DNA from 2 places in the Telluria sp. ZB4P34 genome. Region 2 is predicted to be linked to the other one. Evidence: riboswitches for the same ligand, from Rfam matches in the RefSeq annotation. Region 2 holds a riboswitch; the other holds the start of a gene.
What was found. A riboswitch is a leader RNA that binds a small molecule or an ion and turns the genes downstream of it on or off. The one in region 2 is predicted to bind cobalamin.
Positions count from the first base shown of each region.

Region 1: linked by a shared signal. The riboswitch ahead of AC56KL_RS22970 (TonB-dependent receptor domain-containing protein) and the one ahead of AC56KL_RS12710 (TonB-dependent receptor) in region 2 are both predicted to bind cobalamin.

Region 1 covers NZ_JCASIF010000029.1:2,076-13,605, forward strand. The annotation lists gene AC56KL_RS22930 (cobalamin-binding protein) at 1-642, opposite strand, end outside; gene cobD (threonine-phosphate decarboxylase CobD) at 639-1,619, opposite strand; gene cbiB (adenosylcobinamide-phosphate synthase CbiB) at 1,612-2,556, opposite strand; gene cobU (bifunctional adenosylcobinamide kinase/adenosylcobinamide-phosphate guanylyltransferase) at 2,550-3,110, opposite strand; gene AC56KL_RS22950 (cobyrinic acid a,c-diamide synthase CobB) at 3,107-4,408, opposite strand; gene cobO (cob(I)yrinic acid a,c-diamide adenosyltransferase) at 4,408-5,034, opposite strand; gene AC56KL_RS22960 (ABC transporter ATP-binding protein) at 5,031-5,804, opposite strand; gene AC56KL_RS22965 (FecCD family ABC transporter permease) at 5,806-6,825, opposite strand; gene AC56KL_RS22970 (TonB-dependent receptor domain-containing protein) at 6,850-8,691, opposite strand; cobalamin riboswitch at 8,758-9,000, opposite strand; gene AC56KL_RS22975 (histidine phosphatase family protein) at 9,020-9,562, opposite strand; gene AC56KL_RS22980 (adenosylcobinamide-GDP ribazoletransferase) at 9,565-10,344, opposite strand; gene cobT (nicotinate-nucleotide--dimethylbenzimidazole phosphoribosyltransferase) at 10,352-11,395, opposite strand.
Region 2 covers NZ_JCASIF010000006.1:119,690-131,219, reverse strand. The annotation lists gene AC56KL_RS12740 (hypothetical protein) at 1-653, shown strand, start outside; gene AC56KL_RS12735 (hypothetical protein) at 650-772, opposite strand; gene ylqF (ribosome biogenesis GTPase YlqF) at 939-1,886, shown strand; gene AC56KL_RS12725 (DODA-type extradiol aromatic ring-opening family dioxygenase) at 2,079-2,879, opposite strand; gene AC56KL_RS12720 (hypothetical protein) at 2,926-3,843, opposite strand; gene AC56KL_RS12715 (M1 family metallopeptidase) at 3,840-6,056, opposite strand; cobalamin riboswitch at 6,185-6,426, shown strand; gene AC56KL_RS12710 (TonB-dependent receptor) at 6,509-8,524, shown strand; gene AC56KL_RS12705 (cobalamin-binding protein) at 8,524-9,411, shown strand; gene AC56KL_RS12700 (thiol:disulfide interchange protein DsbA/DsbL) at 9,570-10,232, shown strand; gene AC56KL_RS12695 (hypothetical protein) at 10,229-10,600, shown strand; gene AC56KL_RS12690 (DUF6151 family protein) at 10,604-11,188, opposite strand; gene AC56KL_RS12685 (antibiotic biosynthesis monooxygenase family protein) at 11,185-11,490, opposite strand; gene AC56KL_RS12680 (ATP-binding protein) at 11,530-11,530, opposite strand, start outside.

The DNA.
Region 1 (11,530 bases), on a different contig from region 2:
TGCGACCACCGTCAGCTTGTCGAAGATGTTCTCGCCGCCGCACAGGCGCAGTGCGTCGGTGATGATGTGTCTGCCGCTGAGCGTGTACAGCGGCTTGTCCCATACCTGGTAAAAGGCGCGCACGCGAGGGCGTCCCGCATAGCGGGTGCGCAGCGCCGCCAGCTGCCGGCGCAGCTCGGCCGCGGCGGGAACGGCCACGGCTTCCGTCCCCATGAGCTCGCCGAGACGGGAGACGTTGTCCGGAATGCCGTCGAGCGTTTGCGGATCGCTCAGGAATACCGGTACGCCCAGCTGGCGGACCATCTCGATCTGGCGTTCCGAATTGTTGTGCATCCAGGCGACGATCAGGTCCGGCTTCATGCTGATGACGCGCTCGAGGTCGATCTCGCGGTTCGATCCGATGCGCGCAATGCCCTTAGCGGCTTCCGGATAGTCGCTATAGTTCACCGCGCCGACGATACGGCTGCCGCCGCCGGCGGCGAACAGCACCTCGGTGACGTGCGGCGCCATGGAAATGACCCGCATCGCCGGTTTGCCGAGCGTGACCGCATTGCCCGCGTCGTCGCGCACCGTCGCTGCACCCGCCAGCGGCGCAGCCAAAGCCGCGGCCAGGGCTGCCGCCGCGAAGTCCAAGCTTGTCATCGAATTCTCCATTCTAGAAGTGCATGTTCCAGCCGCTGCCATCCTCCTTCGTCCGGCGGCAGCCCGAGGCGGATGCCGCGCCCCGCTTCACGGAACAGGCGGCACCAGATGCCGTGGCGCGCCATGTGCGCGTGGAAGTCTTCCGGCTGGGCTTCGGGCCACCAGTGGAACAGCGGCGTGCCGGTCGCGCGAATGCCCTGCGTTTCCAGCAGCCCGCGCATGCGCACTCCTTCCCTCTGGAGACGCGCGAAGGTCGATTGCTGCCAGTCGGTGTCGCGCAGCGCCTGCAGCGCCACCGCCTGGGCGGGCCCGCTCACGGTCCACGGCCCCAGCAGGTCCGCGAGCGCACGCAGGGTAGCCGTGTCGGCGCCCACGAATCCCAGCCGCAGTCCTGCCAGCCCGAAGAACTTCCCGACCGAGCGCAGCACGATCAGGCCGGGTTGCCCCGCATGGCCGTTAAGGCTCAGCGCCGGGTCGGTATCCCCGAAAGCTTCGTCGACCACCAGCCAGCCGCCACGCGCGGCGAGCCGGCCGGCCCATGCCAGCAAGCGCGCAGACGCGATCGTCTCGCCGGTCGGGTTGTTCGGATTGACGACGACCACGACCTCACTGGTCTCGACCGCGGCCGCCAGCTTCGTGTAGGGGGCGAGCTGCAGCGCATGCCCATGCTTCGCCCAGGCATATGCGTGCTCGGCATACGAGGGCGCGGACACCGTCACCCGTGACGGCGCCCGTAGCCGCGGCAGGGCCTGGATGGCGGCCTGTGTGCCGGCCACCGGCAACAGGTCGGCGGCGCCGTAATACGCGCAGGCTGCCGCCAGCAGCGCCGGATCCGGCTCGGGCAGGCGGTGCCAGGCGTCCGCAGGCAGCGCGGGCGCCGGATAGCCGTGCGGGTTGATGCCGGTCGACAGGTCGATCCAGTCGTCGCGTCCATGGAGGCGCGCGGCCTCGCGCAGGTTGCCGCCGTGCTCAAGCATGCCGGCCCCAGGCCAGCACCAGCAGCGCCGCCATGCAGGCGACGGCGAGCCAGAGCAGGGTAGTGTGCAGTACGAGGCGCCAGGCGCGCACGATGTCCGTTGCCGTAGCGGCCGGCCCTGCGCCCAGCGGTGGGCGCTGCTCGGTCCCGCCGTCGTAGACGGCGGCGCCGCCCAGCGATACCCCGAGGGCGCCGGCGCCGCTGGCCATGACCGGCCCGGCGTTCGGGCTGCTCCAGGCGCCGGCCTGGGTGCGCCAGCATTGCCACGCGCGTGCACGCGCCGGGCCGGCCAGCAGCACGTAGGACAGGGCAGTGAGCCGCGCCGGCACGAAGTTCAGCGCGTCGTCGATGCGTGCTGCGGTGCGGCCGAACAGGTTGAAGCGTTCGTTGCGGTAGCCCCACATGGCGTCGAGCGTGTTGGCAAGCCGGAACAGGACGGCGCCGGCGCCGCCAGCCACCATGAACCAGAACAGCGTGCCGAACACCGCATCGTTGCCGTTTTCGAGCAGCGACTCGGCGCCGGCCTTGGCCAGGTCGGCTTCCTGGGCCACGTGTGTGTCGCGGCTGACGATCCATGACGTGCGGGTGCGCGCCGTGGCCAGGTCGCCGGCGCGCAGCGCGTCGACGATCGGTATCGCATGTTCGCGCAGACTGCGCAAGCCGATGCAGGCATACAGCAGCACGGCATGCAGCCACAGCCCGGCATGCTGCGCCGCCAGCCATGCCAATGCAGCGAGGGGCAGGACCGCAAGCGACCAGCCGAGCAGGCCACGCGCCAGGCGCGCCTGGCCCCGGTTCAGCCGGTGCTCGACCCGCGCCGCGAGCTTGCCGAACCCCACCAGCGGATGCCAGCGCCGCGGCTCGCCCAGCAGCAGGTCGAGCAGCACGCCCGCGACCAGCAGGCCGGCAATCTGCTGCATCGACAGGCCGCTCAGCATGCGGCGCCCTTGAGCAGCAGCGGCAACCCGGCCGCCACGAAGACGACACGGTCCGCGCGCGCTGCCACTTCCTGATTCAGCCTGCCCGCCTCGTCGGCGAAGCAGCGCGACAGCGCACCCCAGGGAACGATGCCCATGCCGATCTCGTTCGAGACAAAGACCACGTCGCCGCCGGTGCCCTCGTGGAGCAGCTCCAATAGCGCCGCATGCTCCTGGTGAAAGCGCTCCGGCAGGTCGACCTGCCCCACGTCTGGCCAGGCGCGCCCGTCGCAGAACATCAGGTTGCTCAGCCAGAGCGTCAGGCAATCGACCACCACCAGACGCTGTGGGGTACAGTGTTCGCGCAGTACTGCGGCCAGCGACAGTTCTTCTTCGACCGTCCGCCAGTGGGAAGGGCGCCGTTCCCGGTGGTGGGCGATGCGCGCCGCCATTTCGGCGTCGCCTGCGCGCGAGGTGGCGACGTAGACGATCTCCTTGCCGGAATCCCTGGCCAGCCGTTCCGCATGGCCGCTCTTGCCCGAGCGGGCGCCGCCGAGCACGAGGGTGCAGGTCATGGCGCAGTCCCCTTGAAAAGCGCCGCGATGGCGGGCGGGTTGGACGGGAAGTAGCTGTGGAAGTAGGACGCGGTGAGCGATCCCAGTCGGTACACGGCTTCGCCTTGTGCGTCGGTGCTCGTCTTGACGGTGTAAGCCTGCGCCGGCACGGGGGTCTCGAAGCGCGAATAATGGAAGCTGTGGCCGCGCACCGGTCCCTGCGCGGTCGGCATCGCATGGGCGCCGAGTCCGGCCAGGCGCGGCTGCATGCGCACCTCGCCCGGCAGCAGCCCAGCCATGGGCCAGCGCTTGCCGTCCTGGTCGGTGAGACCGTCGGCCAGCGCCATCATGCCCCCGCACTCGGCCAGGATCGGCACGCCGCGCCCGTGGACCGCATGCAGGGACCCATGCCAGCGGGATGCCTTCGCCAGCGCCTCGCCGTGCAGTTCCGGATAGCCGCCGGGCAGGAATACGGCATTGGCATCGACCGGCACCGGCTCGTTCGCCAGCGGCGAGAAGTAGCGCAGGCGCGCGCCCATCTTTTCCAGCAGGTCGAGATTGGCGTGGTAGAGGAAGCAGAAGGCCGCGTCGCGCGCGATGGCGACCGTACGTCCGTCCAGCAGCCGGTCCACCCCCTGCCATTCGGTCGCCGACTGCGTCATCACCGGCAGGCCACTCCAGGCATCCTCGTCGAAGTGGAGGCCGTCCGCAAGTTTGTCGAGCAGCGCTTCCAGGCCGTCGACTTCGCCCGGCAGGACGAGTCCGAGGTGGCGTTCCGGCAGCGGCGTGTCCTGGCGCGCCAGCCAGCCGACCAGCGGGATGTCGCGCAGCGAGGACGCCACCATGTTCGCGTGGCCTTCGCTCGCAATGCGGTTGGCCACCACACCCGCAAGAGCAACGGGACCGTAGTCGCGCAGGCCGCGCGCGACCGCGCCTAGCGTCTGCGCCATGGCCGACGCGTCGATCACGGCCAGCACGGGCACGCCGAACTCGCGCGCCAGGTCCGCTGCGGACGGGGAGCCGTCGTACAGGCCCATCACTCCTTCGATCAGGATCGCATCGGACTCGCGCGCCGCGTCGTGCAGGCGGCGCCGGCATTCGTCGACGCCGACCATCCACAGGTCGAGGCTGTGGACCGGCGCGCCGGATGCCCGTTCGAGCAGCATCGGGTCGATGAAGTCGGGGCCGCACTTGAATACCCGCACGCGCAGGCCCTGGCGCAGCAGCTTGCGCGCCAGGGCGGCGGTGACGCTGGTCTTGCCCTGGCCCGACGCCATTGCCGCGACCAGCACGGCGCGTGCGCCCGCATCCCTGTTCATTACCACTCGGTCCCGGCCTGCGCCGCGATGCCCGCCTTGAAGGCGTGCTTGACGACGTTCATCTCGGTAACCGTATCGGCCACCGCCACCAGTTCGGGCGGCGCGCCGCGGCCCGTAATTACCACGTGCTGCATCACCGGGCGGTCGAGCAGGTCGGCGATGACGGTGTGCACGTCGAGGTATTTGTACTTCAGGGCGATGTTCAGTTCGTCCAGCACCACCATGCCGCAGGCCGGGTTTGTCAGGTATCGCCGCGCCTGCTCCCACGCTTCGCCCGCCCTGGCGATGTCCCGCTCGCGGTCCTGGGTCTCCCAGGTGTAGCCTTCGCCCATCGCGTGGAAGCTGACTTCGTCGGGGAAGCGGCGCAGGAATTTTTCCTCGCCGGTGGACATGGCGCCCTTGATGAACTGGACCACGCCGACCTGCATGCCGTGGCCGAGCGCACGCGTCACCATGCCGAAGGCACTCGAGCTCTTTCCCTTGCCGTTGCCGGTGTTGACAATGATGATGCCGATTTCCTTGTCGGCAGCCGCGATCTTGGCGTCGATGACGGCCTTCTTGCGCTCCATACGCTGGCGGTGGCGCTCGTTCAATGCATCGAGCTCTTCCTGGGTCATGTCGTTCATGTGGTGGCCTCATAGGGGAGGAAAATGCGGCGGCCGCCGTGCTCGATCATCTCGATCGGGTGGCCGAGGTAGTCGCCCAGCAGCGCCGGCTGCATCGTGTCGGCGACGGCGCCGGCCAGCCAGCGGCCATCGCCATGCAGCAGCAGCGCGTGGGTGGAAATGTGGTAGGCAAGGTTCAGGTCGTGACCGATCATGACCACGGTCTTGCCCTGCTCGCGGCACAGGCGGGACAGCAGTCCCATGCAGCTCACCTGGTGCGCGAGGTCGAGCGCATTGGCCGGCTCGTCGAGCAGCAGCAGCGGGGTGTCTTGCGCCAGCAGCGCGGCAATCGCGACGCGCTGGCGCTCGCCGCCGGAGAGGGTGCGGACGTCGCGGGCGGCGAGATCCGCCACTTCCATCACTTCCAGGGCCGCCATGGCGGCCTGGTGGTCGTCGCTGCCTTCCCAGTAGCGGTTCGCGTGGTAGGGATGGCGCGCAGACAGCACGGTTTCGATCACGCTGTACGAGAACGCATCGTGGCGCGACTGTGCCAGGAAGGCGCGCGCGCGCGCCAGCTCGTCCGGCTCCCAGCGCTCCAGCGGGCGGCCGCCCACCACGACGGCGCCGCCGCCAGGGCTGCGCAGGCCGGCCAGGGTCCGCATCAGGGTGCTCTTGCCGGCGCCGTTGCGGCCGATGATGCTCCAGCATTCGCCAGGGCGGGCGGCCCAGTCGAGCTGGCGCACGAGCGTGCGCGTGCCGACCGTGATGTCGAGAAATTCGGTGCGGATCATCTCACCTCCTCAGCCGGTGCAGCTGGTACAGGAAGACCGGCGCGCCGATGACCGCGGTGATCGCGCCGACGGGCAGCTGCTGCGGCGCGATGATGGTGCGCGCCAGCGTATCGCACAGCACCAGGAAGCTGCCGCCCGTCAGCACCGCAGCCGGAATCAGCACGCGGTGGTCGGGCCCGAAGGCGAAGCGGCAGGCGTGCGGGACGATCAGGCCGACGAAGCCGACCGAGCCGGCGCTGGTGACGGCGCTGGCGGTCAGCACGCCGGACACGAAGAACAGTCCCTTGCGCAGGCGGCCGACCCGGATGCCCAGCGTAGCGGCCGCCTCCGCGTGCAGCGCGACCACGTTCATGGCGCGCGCGCTGCGCAAGGCGTATAGCATGCCTGCGCCGAGCACCAGCCAGGGCGTCAGGCGCAGCGGCGCCCCGGCAAGGTCGCCGATCATCCAGAAGATCATGCTGCGCAGCCGGCCTTCCGGCGCGATCGACAGCATCAGGGTTACCAGGGCCATGCAGGCGGACGACAGGATCACCCCGGTGAGCAACAGCATCGAGGTGCCTCCTTCCGCCGCCAGGCCCCCGCGCAGGTCGCGCCGGGCCAGCAGGTAGAGCAGCATCGACACCGCTACCGCACCGCCCAGTGCGGCCATGTCGACCACGATTGCGGTCGCCATCAGCAGCAGCGCCAGCAGGGCGCCCACCGAGGCGCCCGCCGAGATGCCGAGCACATAGGGGTCGGCCAGCGGGTTGCGCAGCAGCGCCTGCATCATCACCCCGGCCAGCGCCAGCGCGCCGCCGGTGACGAAGGCCGTCAGCGCGCGGCCCGCGCGCAGCTCCAGCAGCGACGCGGCCAGCGAACTTTCGCCCCGCGCCAGCTGGCGCAGGGCGTCCGGCATCTCGGCCAGGGGCACGGCGATCGAACCCGTCATGCCGGAGAACAGCAGGCTGGCGACGGCGCACAGCAGCAGCGCGCCGATGGCGAGCATGGCGCGCTGGCGGTGTGCATGGGCGGGGTGATGCATGGGGCTCCTTCTCGACAAGGCCGGTTAGCGGATGCCGTAGCGCAGGCCTGCGAACCAGGTGCGGCCACTGGTGCCGTAGTTGCGCACCAATTCATAGCGCTTGCCGGCAGCGTTGTCGAGACGCAGCAGCAGCGATACCTCCGGCGTGAGCTGCCAGCTAGTGTACAGGTTGAGCAGCCCGTAGCCGCCCAGCCGATTGCGGTTGGCCGCGTCGTCGAAGCGCTCGCCCGACAGCAGCAGCTCGGCGCCGGCCGTCAGCTTGCCCCGGCTGCTGTCCGCAGTGAAGCTGGCGTGCTTCTTCGAACGGCGCGCCAGTTGCTTGCCGGTGGTCTCGTCCTTCGGGTCCTGCCAGTCCAGGCTGCCGCGCAGCCTTGCGCCGGCCACGCGCGTCTCGGCCGCCAGGCTCAGGCCTTCCAGCGTGGCGCGGTTGACGTTGTAGGCGCAGCTGCCGGTGCGGCCCGGGCACGGGTTGGCGGTGACGATCATGTCGGTCAGGCGGTTGCGGAACCAGGTGGCGTCGAACTGCAACTGCCCTGCGTCGTAGCGCAGGCCGGCTTCCAAGTTGCGGCCCTTTTCCGGTTTGTTGGTCGGCAGGCCGTAGCCGGGGAAGTACAGTTCGTTGAAGGTCGGCGCGCGGAAGCTGGTGCCGGTGCTGGCCGTGGCGCGCCAGCCCTTGCCGAAGTGGTAGCCGTAGCCGGCCGCACCGGTGTTCCTGTTGCCGTAGATCGAGCGGTCGTGGCGGGCGCTGAGGTCGACCAGGTGGCTGCCGCGCCTGGCCGAATAGGCGGCCGCATACGAATTGGTGATACGGGCGCGCGTCAACGCCTCGTTGGAGCTCGATGCGACGTCTTCCTTGCGGTGGCTGTAGAGGAGTTGCAGCGTGTCGGGGCCGAGCGCGATGCTGTTCTGCCAGGTGAATTCGTCCTGGCGGGTATCGATCTGGCTGGCGCCGGATGGCAGGGCGCTGGTGAAGCTGCCCAGCTTGTCGCTTGACCTGGCGTATTGCACGGTGCTGCGCCAGTTCGAGGCGAGCTGGCTGGCCAGGTAGACTGCTGCCGTGTTCAGGTCTTGCTGGCTGTTGACGTCGTAGGGCCCGGCGCCGCTGTCGTATTGCGAGCGCAGGTCGCTATGCAGGAACTGCGCCCCGATCTCGTGCCCCGGCGTGACGGTATAGGACACCTGGCCATTGGCATTGCGGCGGCGGTAGCCGTCTTCGTCAGCGTTGAAGCCGAAGGCGCCAGGACGCGTGGCCGAGAAACCGTCCGAGTCTTCGTAGCCGGCACTCAAGGCGTAGCGCAGGGCGCCGCCGGCGCCGTAGAGGCCGGCATCGAGCTTGCGGGTGCCGTTGCTGCCGGCGCCGATCGAGCCACTGGCCGTCGGGCCGGCGTCGCCCTTGCGGGTAAAGATCTGGATCACGCCGCCGATCGCGTCCGCCCCGTACAGGGTGCTCAGCGGTCCGTAGACGACTTCGATGCGCTCGATGGCGGCGAGTGGCACCGCGTTCCAGGCCGCCACACCGCTGGTGGACGAACCGATGCGCACGCCGTCCAGCAGGACCACGACGCCGTTGCTGTTGGCGCCGCGCAGGAACACGCTGGTCGAGGCGCCGGCGCTGCCGTTGCGGGTGATCTCGATGCCGCGCTGGCGCTGCAGCACGTCGGCTACCGAACCAGCGCCCGAGCGCGCAATTTCTTCGGCATGGATCACGGTGGTGTCGGCGATGACGTCGACCGCGCGTTGCGGCATGCGGCTGGCGGTGACGAGGACCGCGTCAAGGGTTTGTGCGGAGACAGGTGCAGCAAGGGTGAGTGCGAGCGACAGCGCGAACGGCAGCGCGGCCGCTTGCCGTCTTACAGGGAGATTCATGAATAACTCAATCAAAAGACAACCAGCCGACGTCCCCGTAGGCCAGATTGATCAGGAGCGCCTCGCAGGCACTCCCACCTTTTGGCCGGTATCCGGGCTGGCAAGTGTGGCCGTCCGACCTTCCCATGCAAAACGCACAGTGGTCATGGAAGACGGTTTGCCGCGCAGCCCTGCACTGTTCATGCATCGAGCGCGGCACTTGCTTACCGTTGCGGGGGCAGCACACGTTGGCCTTTTAAAGGGCTTCGTGTTTCCCGTTTAACTGCAGTCGTGAACACGACCGCGAGCACCAAAACGCCGTCATTATACGGCGGGACCGCGGGCCTTGTCAGTCTTTCAGCACGATCACTTCGCCGTAGTCGATGCTGTGCGCGCTGGAAGCCGCATGCAGCGCCGCCTCTTCGATGCTGCCGTGGGCGTGCAGGGCGCAGAGCAGGCGCATGGTGCCGGCATGGCAGATGAGGAAGGCATGGGACTGGCCGGCCTGGCGCAACCCGTCGCGGAAGGCGGCAACGCGGCGGGCCACCTGCAGCACGCTTTCCCCGCCGCCGGGGCGATAGTGCAGCAGGTCGGCGGCCCAGGCGTCCACTTCGCTGCGGGGAATCGCATCCCAGCTGCGCATCTCCCAGGCGCCGAAGTCCATCTCGGCGAGGCGTGCGTCGAGCGCGGCGTGAACGCCCAGCTGCTGCGCCAGGGCGGTACAGCGTAGCAGCGGGCTGGCATACACGGGCAGCGCGCCCGGCAATCCGCCCTCGCGCAGGCCGGCGGCGACCTGCGCGAGGGCGGCCGCGGGCGCGGCAAGGTCGGTCCTGCCATAGCAGATGCCGGGCGCAATCTCCGGCCGCGGGTGGCGCACGAGGACCAGCTGCATCGTTAGACGAGGGCGCCCTGGCCGAGCGTGGCCAGCACGGCGAGGTAGATCACGGCTTCCGCCAGTTGCTGCACCGCGCCGAGGCAGTCGCCGGTGTAGCCGCCGATGCGGCGGCTGAACTTCCGGGCAAGCCACCAGGTTGCGGCGCCGCAAGCGAGGAGCGCCGCAACCAGGGCGCGCAGGTCGAGCACGCCGGCCGCGAGCAGGATGGCGGCGGCGATGGCCACCGTCGCTGCGGCAATGCCGAACTCCATTGTCGTCATGCGCTCGGCCAGCGGCTTGGCTTTGCCTTCGGCGCGCGCATATTCCATGCGCCAGATGAGCGAGGTGGCCGCCAGGCGCGACAGCGGATGGGCGAGCAGCAGGGCGCCGATGGCGCTGGCGGGCGGCAGCGCCGCCAGCGTCGTGCACTTGGTGGCGAGCATGCACACGATGCCGATCGCGCCATACGCGCCCACGCGGGAATCCTTCATGATCTCGAGCACCCGCTCGCGCGACATGCCGCCGCCGATCCCGTCGCAGGTGTCGGCAAAGCCGTCCTCGTGGAAGGCGCCGGTGGCGTAGATGGTCGCGACGGTCGACAGCACCGCCGCCACCGGGGACGTGAAGACGAGGCTCGCCACGGTATACACGCCGGCGGCGATCGCACCCACGACCATGCCGACCAGCGGGAAGTAGCGCGACGCATGGTGCAGCCACTCCTGCTCGAAGCCGACCCAGCGCGGGATCGGCAGGCGCGTGAAGAACTGGACGGCGATGAAGAACAGGCGCAGCTGCTGCATGGCCTGGTCAGCTGCCGGTGCTGGTGCTGGTGCTGACCTGCGCCGATGCGAAGGTCGCCATCTCGTTCAGGAAGTTGGCGGCTGCCCGCACCAGGGGCAGGGCGAGGGCGCTGCCGGTGCCTTCGCCAAGGCGCAGCCCCAATTGCAGCAGCGGCTGGGCGCCGAGCGCGTCGAGCATCAGGCGGTGCCCGTTCTCGTCGGAGCAGTGGGCGAATACGCAGTAGTCGAGGATGGCCGGCTGCAGGCGGCTTGCCACCAGCAAGGCGCTGGTGACGATGAAGCCGTCGATCAGCAGCAGCTTGCGCTGCTCGGCCGCCTTCAGCATGGCGCCGGCCATCATGGCAATCTCGAAGCCGCCGAAAGTGGCGAGTACGGCGAGCGGATCATCGACGCCCGCATGCCGTTCGACGGCTGCGGCGATGACCTCTTGCTTGCGCCGAATGCCGTCGGGCGACAATCCCGTACCGGCGCCGACGCATTGCGTCAGTGGCAGGCCGGTCAGCTTGTGCATGATGGCGGCAGCTGCGGTCGTGTTCCCGATACCCATCTCGCCGAAGCCGACGACATTGCCGGGCAGGTCGCGCACCAGGGCGATCCCGTGTTCGAGCGCGGTGTCGAGCTGCGCACGCGACATCGCCGGCTCGGCCGCGAAGTTGCGCGTGCCGGGGGCCACCTTGCGGTCCAGCAGTCCCGCGCGCTCGCCGAAGTCGTGATTCACGCCGGCGTCGACCACGTACAGCGCGCAGCCGTTCTGGCGCGCGAACACATTGATGGCCGCCCCGTTTGCGAGGAAGTTCTCCACCATTTGCCAGGTCACGTCTTGCGGGTAGGCGGAGATGCCTTCTGCAACGACACCGTGGTCACCAGCGAACACGAGGATTGCCGGATCTGTGATGTGTACGGAAATCGAACGCTGGATCAGTCCGAGCTGGGCCGCAAGGGTCTCGAGGCGCCCAAGGCTGCCGAGCGGCTTCGTCTTGTTATCGATGGCGTGGAGCAGGGCTTGCGACAGGGCCGCGTCGGCAGTCGGCGTGATGGTAGGAAGGTGCATTGCCGGAAAATATCGTGGAAAAAACGCGACGATAGCATAATCGCAAGCGTTGTAAGTGCTTCCGGCCTTTGTTATAGTTTCGTTCCTCCGACGCGCAACGTAGCCTTCAGGCAGCGAACGCGAAAGAGACGAGGG
Region 2 (11,530 bases):
ATCCCGTGGCCGGCGACCAGGCCTTTGCCGCGATCCTCGCGCCGGGACAGACCGGCCTGGCGGGCTTCCACGGCACCATCCGCACGGAGGTGCGCTACACGGCCGGAGGGCGCAAGGGCGTCGTGCTGTTCGACGTGATCCATACGCCAGTGCTGCCGGCCGCCTGGACCGGGCGGGTGCGCGAGGCGCTCGACGGCGGCTCGCTTGCCTTTTACCTGGGCATCGAGGTACGCCAGCCGGGTCGCTACATCGTCACCGGCAGGGTCGACGATGCGCGCGGCAAGCCCTTTGCCCTGGCCACCTTCAACGACGTGCTCGGCGCAGGTGCGCGCGAGGTGAGGCTGCTCGTGTTCGGCAAGCTGATGACGGACGGGGCGCCCGCACTGCCACTGGTGCTGCGCGACGTGGACGGCTACCTGCTGCGCGAGAACGCGGACCCGGACCGCCTGCTGGTGCCGCGCCTCGAGGGTCGGGTGCTGGCAAGCCGCACGCACAGCCTGAAGGAGGTATCGGACGCCGAGTGGGAGAGCGAAGAGCGCAGCCGCTACCTGGCCGAGTACGCGAAGGACCGTCTGGCGGCGCGCGAACGCCTGGCTGCCTTCGATCCGGGCCAGCCGCTGCCGCCGAGCGCCTGTGAGCCGCTTCTGCGCTAGCCTTGCAGCAGGGGGAAGCGGTCGACGAGGCAGGCGGCTCCCACCATGCCGCACAGGATGCCGAACGCGCACCAGCGCGCCAGCGCGTTTTTCGGGGGGGCATGCATGGCAGCGCGCATGATGGTTCTCCAGATCGCAGCAATGGTCGGAACCGCCAGTGTGCGCCGATCCCGCCAGATTGCGTTGCAGAGGATCAACAGCCAAGCCCTTGCGCCCGCACTGTTCTTTCAGCTACCGCGCGCCAGCGTAAAATAGCGGCCTGATTGAAGATTACGAAAGCACAGCATGTCGATACAATGGTTCCCGGGGCACATGAACGCGGCCAAGAAGGAAGCCGCCGAGCAGATGGAGAACACCGACCTGGTGATCGAAGTCCTCGACGCCCGCCTGCCCGAGGCGAGCTGCAACCCGCTGGTGGAGCAGTTGCGCAAGTTCCGCCAGCGTCCCTGCCTGAAAATCCTGAACAAGACCGACCTGGCCGACCCTGTGGCGACCGCGGCCTGGAAGGCGTTCTATGACGCGCAGGAAGGCGTGACCGCCTATCCGATGACGACCAAGCGGCCGAACGAGGTCGCGCGCATCCCCGAGATCTGCCAGTCGCTGGCCCCGCACCGCGGCGTGCCCACCAAGCCGCTGCGCATCATGATCATGGGGATTCCGAACGTCGGCAAGTCGACCCTGATGAACGCGCTGCTCAAGAAGCGGGTGGCCAAGGTCGGCGACGAGCCGGCCGTGACCAAGACCCAGCAGAAGCTCTACCTCGGCAAGCACATCGTGCTGGTCGACACTCCCGGCATGCTGTGGCCGAAGATCGCGATGGCGAGCGACGGCCTGATGCTGGCCGCGAGCCACGCGGTGGGCTCGAACGCGCTGATCGAGGAAGAAGTGGCCGAGTTCCTGGCCAGCCTGCTGCTCGAGCGCTACCCGCAGCTCCTGAGCGCGCGCTACGGCTTCAAGACCGAAGGGCTGGACGGCGTCGCCGTGATCGAGAACGTCGCCCAGCGCCGGGGTTTCCGCGTGCGCGGCGGCGAGTTCGACTACGAAAAGGCGGCGCACGTGCTGCTGCACGACTACCGCACCGGGGCGCTGGGACGGATCAGCCTCGAGACGCCGGATAGCCGCGCCGCTGCGCTGGCGCGCCACGAAGCCGAGGTGGCGGAGCGGGCGCGGATCGCCGAGGAGAAGGCGGCGCTCAAAGCCGAAGAATCGGCGCGCGGCAAGCGCGGGACCTGACGGGTTTGTGGGGTGGTCGGCTCTGCCGACCGCGCGTCCAACTGCCGGATGCACTGTGGCTGCTCACGCCGGAGCTGAAGTCCAACTGCCGGATGCACTGTGGCTGCTCACGCCGGAGCTGAAGTCCAACTGCCGGATGCACTGTGGCTGCTCATGCCGGAGCTGAACGCGCGGTCGGCGGAGCCGACCACCCTACGTCCCGCCAAAGCAGAAGCTGGATACGGTCAGGCTCCCGAAAAAATCCTCCTCGTGGTACACGCAGGCCGCCGGCTCTTCCTCTGCCGCCCCCAGCACCACCATCAGCGGCAGCAGGTGTTCCTCGCGCGGATGCGCCGCCCGCGCCATCGGCGCCGCTTCCCAGCGCAGCAGCGCCGCCGTGCGTTCGCGCGGCGCCAGGGCCATCGTGTCCTGCAGCCAGCCATCGAAAGCGCGCGAAGCGGCCGCGCCGGACGGGCCGAACTGCCGCAGGTTGTGGTAGGACAGCCCGCTCCCGAGAACCAGCACGCCTTCGTCGCGCAAGGGCGCCAGCGCGCGGCCGGCCTCGACGTGGGCCTGCGGGTCCAGGTCGCGCCGCAGCGACAGCTGCACCACGGGCACGTCAGCCTCCGGATAGACCGGATACAGCATCGAGAACGTACCGTGGTCGAAGCCGCGCGCCGGGTCAAGCCCGGCCGGGTGCCCCGCCGCGCCCAGCAGCGCGGCTGCACGCTGCGCCAGCGCCGGATCGCCGGGGGCAGGGTAGCTGAGCTGGTAGGTGTGCGGCGGGAATCCGCCATAGTCGTAGATCATGCCGGGCGCGGCGCCGGACGAGAGCATGAAGCCCGGCGTCTCCCAGTGGCTGCTTACGACCAGCACGGCGCGCACCGCCCCGTCATGGGCCTCGCGGATGGCGGCCAGCGAGGCTGCCAGCTGGTCGTAGGCGGGACCGTATTGGTCCTTCATCCACGGCCAGGGACCGCCGCCGTGCGAGACGAAATAGGTGGGAAGGCGCATGGAGGACTCCTTCGTTCGCGAAGCCCCCATGATAGCCGACGGCGCCTCAGCGTGCGCCGTCCCTGCGCGCCAGCGCCATCAGCCCGAACAGGCGGGCGCAGCGCATCCAGGCCAGCGCAAGCACCGCCAGCTGGGCCAGCAGCAGTCCGCCGGCCAGGCTGGCGGCGCCGAGCGCCGGGACGTTCAGGCGCGCGATCGCCAGCAAGCCGGCCAGCAGCAGCCCGGCCGCGCTGATCCCGAGGTACAGGCCACAGGCCGCAAGGGGCCGGCGCACCAGCAGCTTCATGCCGTCGTACCAGGCCAGCACCGCCGACTTGCGGCGCCGGTCCAGCGCCAGCACGGCGCGGCCGGCGTCTAGCGTCGCATGGGCCAGCAACAGCAGCAGGCCGGCCACCAGCGCCGCGCCCGGCGCCGCCGGGCCGGCCGTGGCGGCGGCAGGCCCCTCTGCTGCAGCGACGAGCATCGATCCGAGCACGGCCGCCACGCCGAGCGGCGCCACGGCCCACAGCAGCATGCGCAACAGGCGACCGTATTCGCGCACGCCGCCGGCGACCAGCGCGGCCAGGCCGAGCGGGGCCGGGGCGCGCGCGGCGGTGATGGCCGCGCCGGTCAGCAGGGGCGAGAGCAGCAGCGTCATGGCCAGCGCCACGATGCCGCCGGCGCCGATCGCCGAGGCGTACCGGGTGTGCAGGCCGACGAGGTCCCCGATCGCCACCAGGTCGAGCCGCTCGGCCAGGGCCGGCGCGGCGGCGCTGTGGTCGAAAGCCGCGCCCAGCATGGTCCAGATGGGCAGCGTGGCGACCAGCGCAGGCAGCAGCAGCGCCACCAGCCAGAGCAGCATCAGCCGCCATTGCAGGGCGGGGCGCAGCGCCGCCAGCAGGCTGCGCAGGCCGCCCTGGCCATGCTGCGGCAAAGCGGAAGGCGCGGCGGCGGTAAGCCCGGCAGGAGAGATCGTGGTCGTCATACGGTGGCGATGAAGGACAGGATGAGTTGGATGAAGGCCGCGGCGTCGACCGTCCAGCGCGTCGATGCGCTGCGGTTCGGTGCGATCGTGCGGCTGTCGTCGAGCTTGTTCACGTCGAGGTAGTGGCTGCGGCGCGGGTCGATTTCGGCCGAGACGGCGCGCGCCGGCTTGACCCAGCTGAAGGTGCGCCATTTCTCGCTGGGCGAGTCGGCATGCCAGGCCACCGTCTCGCTGCTGCCGTCGGCAAAGCGCACCACCAGCGTCTGCGGCACGCTGGCGCCTTCGCGGCGCAGGGTCACCTGGGTGCGCCAGGGGAAGGGCCCCTGGCCCTTCTTCGCGTTGGCGTTGGCCTTGTGCCAGTCCGCGCGCTGTTGCGCGATGCGCCGCTCCAGCGCCGCCGGCGCCTCCTCGATGCGCTTGCCGTTCACCAGCCGGGTGCCGGCCGGCGGCAGCACTTCCTCGCTCGACAGTGTGGCGACGCGGTCGTCCACGCGGCCGGTGGCGTACACCTGCTGCGCAAAGACGTCTTCGACCGCGGCGCGCTCGCCGCTGCCGTCGGCCAGCGCCTCGCGCAGGTCGGCGATGCTGGGATGGCGGAATTTCCAGCGGCGGTAGTATTCCTGGAAGCCCCGCTCCATGGCCTCGCTGCCGATGCGCTCCTCGAGGTCGCGCAGCACGATCGCGCTGCGGGTGTACACCGGGCCGATGCCCTGCAGGCGCTGCCAGGCGTTGTGTCCTGGCGTGTCCGCCGGGCGCTGCGGGCTGAACAGGCGCATGGCGTCGAAGCCGTCGAAGCCGGGGTCGATGCCGACGCGCTTGAGCAGGGCCGGCGCCGGGTATACCTGCTGGCGGCGGTCGCGCAGCATGCGGCTTTCCCAGTAGGAATTCAGGCCTTCGTCCAGCAGGGGCTCCTCGAACTCGTTGCTGGCCAGGATGCCGTAGAAGTAGCCATGGCCGAACTCGTGGATGGTCACGGCGTCGAGTTCGTACTCGGCCAGCGATTTTTCCGGCACCGCGGCATGGCCCCCGGCGGTGAAGAAGGTCGGGTATTCCATCGCGCCCGCTTCTTCCGCGCCGGGCGGGGGGATCACGACGGTGAGGGTGCGGTAAGGATAGGGCCCGAGCATGCGCGAGAAGTAGGCCAGCGAATCCTTGGCCGCCTTCATCGCCGGCTTGGCGCTGGCTTCGTATTCCGGCGGGTAGAGTACGCGTACCGTCACGATGGGGCTGCCGGGGCCGGTCCAGGTCTCGACCAGGGGCGGGGCGCTGCGCTTGTCCGCGGTCCAGGCGAAGTCGTGTACGTCGTGCTGCACGTAGCGGTGCGTCACCATGCCGTTCTTCTCGCTAGGGACGCCCTGCCGTTCGCCGGTGGCGCCTACCGTATAGCCCTTCGGCACGGTCAGGCTGACGTCGTAGCTGCCGAAGTCGGCATAGAACTCGGAGTCGAGGTGGAATTCGTGCGCGTTCCAGCGCGGCGCCGTGGCCCCGCGTTCGCCCGGCAGCTCGAGCACCGCGATCTTCGGGAACCACTGCGCCACCAGGTGGAAACTGCCATAGTAGCCGGTACGCGCGATCACCCGCGGCAACTGGGTGGTGAAGGCCATGTCGAGCGTGGTGGACGCGCCCGGCGCCACCGCCTCCGGCAGGTCGAGGCGCGCCACGGTATGGTCGGTGGCGGGGCCGTTGTCGGGCTGGACGAACTGCCACGCCACCTTCGCGCCGCCCTGGCTCACGCTGCGCAGGGCGATGTGTCCCCACTCTCCCTGAGCGGTGCCGACGCTGCTGCGGAACCCCTCGCCGCGCAGGCGCTGCTCGGTGAAGAAGGTGCTGCCTTCGCCTTCGAAGGCGTTCATGTAGAGGTGGACGTAGACGCTGCGCACCGGCACCGCGCTGCGGTTGCGCCAGGTGAGCTGCTGGCGGCCGTCGACCACGTGCCTGTCGGCGTCGAGGGTCGCCTCGATGCGGTAGCTGGCCACGCGGTCCGACAGTGTCGCTTGGTCGCCGCTGCGCATGCCGCCCCAGGCGCCGGGGGCGCTCGGCACCGTGACGGCGGCCGCGTCCGGCGCGGCAAGGGCGATGCCGTCGAGCGAAGACGGCGTTCCCGCTGCCGGCGCGTCGGCCTGGACGACCCAGGTTCCCGCGGCCAGCAAGACGGCCAGCGGCGCGGCGGTCAACAGCGTACGCAGCCGCTGCCGGCTCCATGAAATGTGCATGCAACACTCCCAGATGGTGTGGATCTTCCTGTTCTATGGCCGCGACTATATCCAACAAGTTGAAGCAATGCCATCGTTTGTGCATAGACCGGAAGAGAGGCGCCGGCAACGGGGAAAGACTTGTCAGGTTATAATCGCCGGGTTCAGGTGCCCGCGCGCGCAGTCTGCGTGCGCAGTTAAACGGGAAACACGAGGCAATGGCGCTGCGCGCCGGCGCCGAGGTGTGCTGCCCCCGCAACGGTCAACAAGCGACAGCGACAGGCTTGCCTGTCGCTGTCAGGCTGCCTCGATTACCACTGTGCCTCAGGCATAGGAAGGTGGGGCGGTCGGTCTTGCAAGCCCGGATACCGGCCAGGACAGGTGGAAGCGCCGCGTGGCATGGCCCGCAGCGACTTCCGTTGAACTCCGGTGTGCGGGGACGCAGGCCGGCGCCATTACCGAGAACATCCAACATGAAATTTGCTGCTGTACCGCGCAGCGCGCCGGCTTTCAAGCCGCTCGCGCTGGCTTGTGCCTTGTCCCTGTCCGTCCTTGCCGCCGATGCGCTGGCCCAGGAAGCCCGCACCATCCCGCCGGACGCCCCGGCCTCGATCGTCATCACCGGCGCGCGCTTCCCGGCCCAGCCGGCCAGCGCGCCGATCGGCGCCACCGTGATCACTGCCGAGGACATCCGCCGCGCCGGCGCCACCGATGTCAATGCGGCCATCCGCAAGCTCGGCGCCGTCTACGGGCGCCAGAGCCTGGACGGCTCGCCCGACTTCGCGCTCGACCTGCGCGGCTTTGGTTCCAACAGCGCGCAGAACCTGGTGATCCTGGTCGACGGCGTGCGCCTGAACGAGAACGAGCTGACCAATGCGGTCCTGTCGAGCATCCCGGTCGACACGGTGGAGCGCATCGAGATCCAGCGCGGCGGCAGCAGCGTACTGTACGGCGAAGGCGCGACCGGCGGCGTGATCAACATCATCACGCGCCGCGCGCTGTCAGGCGGAACCCACGGTTCGCTGTTCGCCGAAGGCGGCCGCTTCGACACGCACGACGTGCGCGCTTCGCTCACCCATGGCGCCGGCCCGCTGTCGTTTGATGTGGCCGTGGCCGACCGCGGCACCGACAACTACCGCAAGAACGGCCGCTTCGAGCAGCAGACCGCCAGCGGCGGCGTCCAGTTCGCATTGGCTGGAGGCCGCGCCGGCCTGCGCTTCGAGCGCTCGAAGCAGGATGCGCGCTTCCCGGGTTCGCTGACCGAGGCGCAGTATCTGCTCAATCCGCGCAACAGCTTCACGCCGGACGACTTCGGCGCCCTCGACACCGACCGCTACAGCGCCTTCGCCGAGCACCGCATCGGCAACCTGGAACTGGCCGCCGAACTGTCGCGCCGCGAGCGCGAAGTCGAGGCCAACTACTTCTACATGAGCAACGGCGCCAAGGTGGCCTCGCGCTCGCGCTACGACGCGCGCCAGACCCAGTTCTCGCCGCGCCTGCGCCATACGGCGAGTCTGAGCGAAGGGAAAGACCAACTGCGCAACGAACTGGTCGTGGGCATCGACCTGGTGCGCTGGGAACGCCAGACCGCGTCCGATTTCTCGCGCGGCGATGCCGGGCAGCGTTCGAACGCCGTTTACCTGCGCAACGAGCTGCTGTGGAACGCCCCGCGCAACGCACGCCTGGCCATCGGCGGCCGCCACGAGCGCTTCACCAAGGATTATTCCGACCCGCTGGCCTTCCCGCCGGTGGTGAACGAGCACCGCAAGCAGTCCATCAATGCCTGGTCGTTCGAGGGCAGCGTCGACGTGCTGCCGCAGGTGAACCTGTTCGCCAAGGCGGGCCGCAGCTACCGGCTCGCCAACGTCGACGAGAACAGCCTGCGCTCCGGTCCGGACGTGCTGGCGCCGCAGACCTCGCGCGACCTGGAACTGGGCCTGACCGTCGGCCCGAGCGGGCGCCAGCTGGCCGCGCGCCTGTTCCGCCACCGTCTGACGGACGAGATCTTCTACGACCCGACCATCGGCTGGGGCGCCAACACCAACCTCGACCCGACCCGCCGCGAGGGCCTCGAGCTGGAAGGCCGCTACGCAGTGACCGAGGAGCTGCGCCTGACCGGCCAGTGGCAGAGCGTGGACGCGGAATTCACCGGCGGTCCCAATGCCGGCCGCGAGATGGTGCTGGTGCCGAAGAACGTCGTCAGCGCGCGCCTGGCGTGGACCCCGGACGCCCACAGCGTCGACGTCGGCGCCCAGTGGGTCGACAGCCAGCGCTACGGCAGCGACTTCACCAACGGCTGCGGCGCCCGCATTCCGTCCTATACCACGGTCGACGCGCGCTACGCCTACCGCATCAAGGGCTGGGAAGCGGCAGTCAGCGGCCTCAACCTGGCTGACCGCCAGTACTACAGCAACGCCTTCGGCTGCCGTTCGGGCATCTACCCGAGCGACGGCCGCCAGCTGAAGCTGTCGCTGCGCTACGACTTCTGATGGGCGCGCTCCGCACCATGCTGGCCGCGCTGGCGGCCTGCGCTGCGCTGGGCGCCGAAGCCGCGGTGACCGTGGTCGACGATGCCGGCCGCCGCGTCACCGTGCAGCAGCCGGCCCGGCGCGTCATCTCGATGGCGCCGCACGCCACCGAGCTGCTGTTCGCCGCCGGCGGCGGCGCGCGCGTGGTCGGGGCCATGAACTACAGCGACTATCCGGAAGCGGCGAAGAACATCCCGCTGGTGGGCAGCAACAGCGTCATCGACATGGAGCGGGTGCTGGCCCTGAAGCCGGACCTGGTCGTGGTCTGGCACAGCGGGAACACGGCGCGCCAGATCGCCCAGCTCGAAGGATTGGGCGTGCCAGTCTTCCACAGCGAGCCGCGCCGCATGGGGCAGGTGGCCGACAACATCGAGCGCCTGGGCCAGCTGATGGGCACCGGACCGGCGGCCCGGGGCGCGGCCGGGGAGCTGCGCGCCAGGCTGGCGGCGCTGGCGGCGCGCTATGCCGGGCGCCCGCCCGTTACGGTGTTCTACCAGATCTGGGACCAGCCGCTGTACACCCTCAATGACGACCAGGTCGCCAGCGATGCGATCCGCGTCTGCGGCGGGCGCAACGTGTTCGGCGCGCTGAAGGCGGTGGCGCCGGAAATCGGCGTCGAGGCCGTGCTGGCGCTCGACCCCGAAGCCATCCTGGCCGGCAGGCGCCACGATCCGGCCAATCCGGGGCTCAAGCTGTGGGAGCCGTACAAGAGCATGACCGCGGTCAGGCGCGGCAACCTCTTGACGGTTAACGGCGAACTGCTGACGCGGCCGGGTCCGAGGGTGATCGATGGCGCCGCCCGGCTGTGCGAAGCCCTGGAAGCGGTGCGGCAGCGGCGGCCGAAATGAAGCCCGGAACTTGGCAAGCCGGCCATTGAATTAACAAATCCCCGTATCGCCCACGTTAATTCCGTAAGCAAATGCAAAATTCAGTCCTTCCTCAGAATGGCGGGCCGAAAAAGTGGTAATCTCCCGGCGTTTGCTCAATTACTTGTGGAAGGAAACCTATGCGTTCTCTGCGTTTTGCCCTCATTGCCACCGCGATGGTCGCCAGCACTGCCTTTGCGTCGCCGGCCGACCCGAAGAACGGCGTGGACTACCAGACCTTGACGGCACCGCAGCCGGTGCAGGCGACGGGCAAGAAGGTCGAGGTCATCGAATTCTTCGCGTACCACTGCCCGGCCTGCAACATGCTGGAACCGGCCTTCAACCAGTGGGCCAAGAAGCAGGGCGACAACATCGTCGTGCGCAAGGTCCATCTGCCGTTCCAGGGCGCGAATGACCCGGAAGCCCACCTGTTCCTGACCCTCGAAGCGATGGGCAAGCTGGAAGAGTTCCACCCGAAGGTGTTCCGCGCCTTCCACGTCGAGAACAAGCGCCTGCTGAAGGATGACGCGATCATCGAATGGGCCGTGAAGAACGGCCTGGACCGCGCCAAGTTCATGGAAACCTGGAACTCGTTCGGCGTGACCACCAAGCTGCGCCGCCTCGGCCAGGTGCAGGCTGCCTATAAGGTGACCGGCACCCCGACCATCATCATCGACGGCAAGTACGTGGTGCAGCCGAGCGTGGTGGCCGAAGTGAACAAGATCCGCGACGTCGGCCAGATGCTGCAGGCGACCACCCAGGTCATGGACGCACTTGTCAAGAAGGCGGCTGCCACGAAATGAGCAATGACGTCGAACGCGAAGTCCTCAAGATGTACGCTGGGTCCCGGCCCAACGAGGACGACCTGTTTGAGAGCAGCACCGTCAATCACGTGGCGTGGGGACTGGCAGTCTTCTTCGCGGGGGTGAGCATCTGGCTTGCGATCGCCCTCGTGAATGCGGAGAACCAGCGCTACGCCCTGATGACCAACAAGTGCCCGGACCCGCTCTTCGAAGGCGGCATCGACAAGACCTGCCTGCAGGCCGTGCGCTCGCGCGACCACTGGTGGGAACACCTCTGGTTCGGGGCTACCCACTTGAGTGGGGAATACGAATATGTCTCGCGCTATCCCCACAAGCGCACCGCCGAGAAGCCCGCCGCCGAGCGTTGACCTCTACGGGGTCAGCGCCTTTCTTTCTTCCAGCGACAGCACCTGCACGGTCTTCACCGGCTGGCCGGTACCCGCCTGGAAGAAAGGGTTGTTCCGATAGCCGCCGCCCAGGCGCGCCTTGACCAGCATCCACCCGACCTTGCCCACCACCTTGGCCGTGCTCAGGCCACTTGAAGCGACCGGGGCGCTCGCCGACCGGGTCTCGACCCTGCAACGCAGCGGCCCGAGAACCCGTTCAAGCTCCGCGTCCGGTGCGGCGAGGCAGGCCCGCACCAGGCCGACATAGGACGTGCGCGGGTCGCGCGGCGTGTTGCCGATCGGGGTAAGGCAGCAGCTTGCATACCAGCGGTACAGGCCCTTGGGAGACAAGGACATGCAGGCCAGGTGTTCCCGTCCGGCCTCGAAGCGCACGGCAGCGGGCAGGGCGGCCGCCACCTCGGTGCCGCCGGCCGCATCCAGGATGCCCGTGCCCAGGAAATGGCCGTAGGCCTGGCAGTCCTTGCAGTAGCAGACGGCGCGCGCGGCCACGCGCCTGACGTCGACCTGTCCGCGCAGCTGGCCGCAGCGGCAGCGTAGAGCGATTGTCATGGGGCGCCTCCATGCATGACGAGAGTGTAATGCTCGACGGTCGGGAAGGGGTCGTAAAAATGGTGCAGCAGCGCCTTCCATTCCTGGTAGCGGTCCGAACCGCGGAAACCCACGGTATGGTCGTCGAGCGTACGCCAGTTCACCAGCAGCAGGTAGCGGTTCGGCCGTTCCAGGCAGCGCTGCAGCTGGTGCGACAGATAGCCGGGCATGCCGGCGATGATGCCGGAAGCCTGGCCGAAGGCGGCTTCGAATGCGTCTTGCTGTCCCGGTCGCACGTCCAAATTGGCAACTTCGAGGATCATCGCAACTCCTTGGGTGGGTTCGGCATGGACTTGCCGTTGT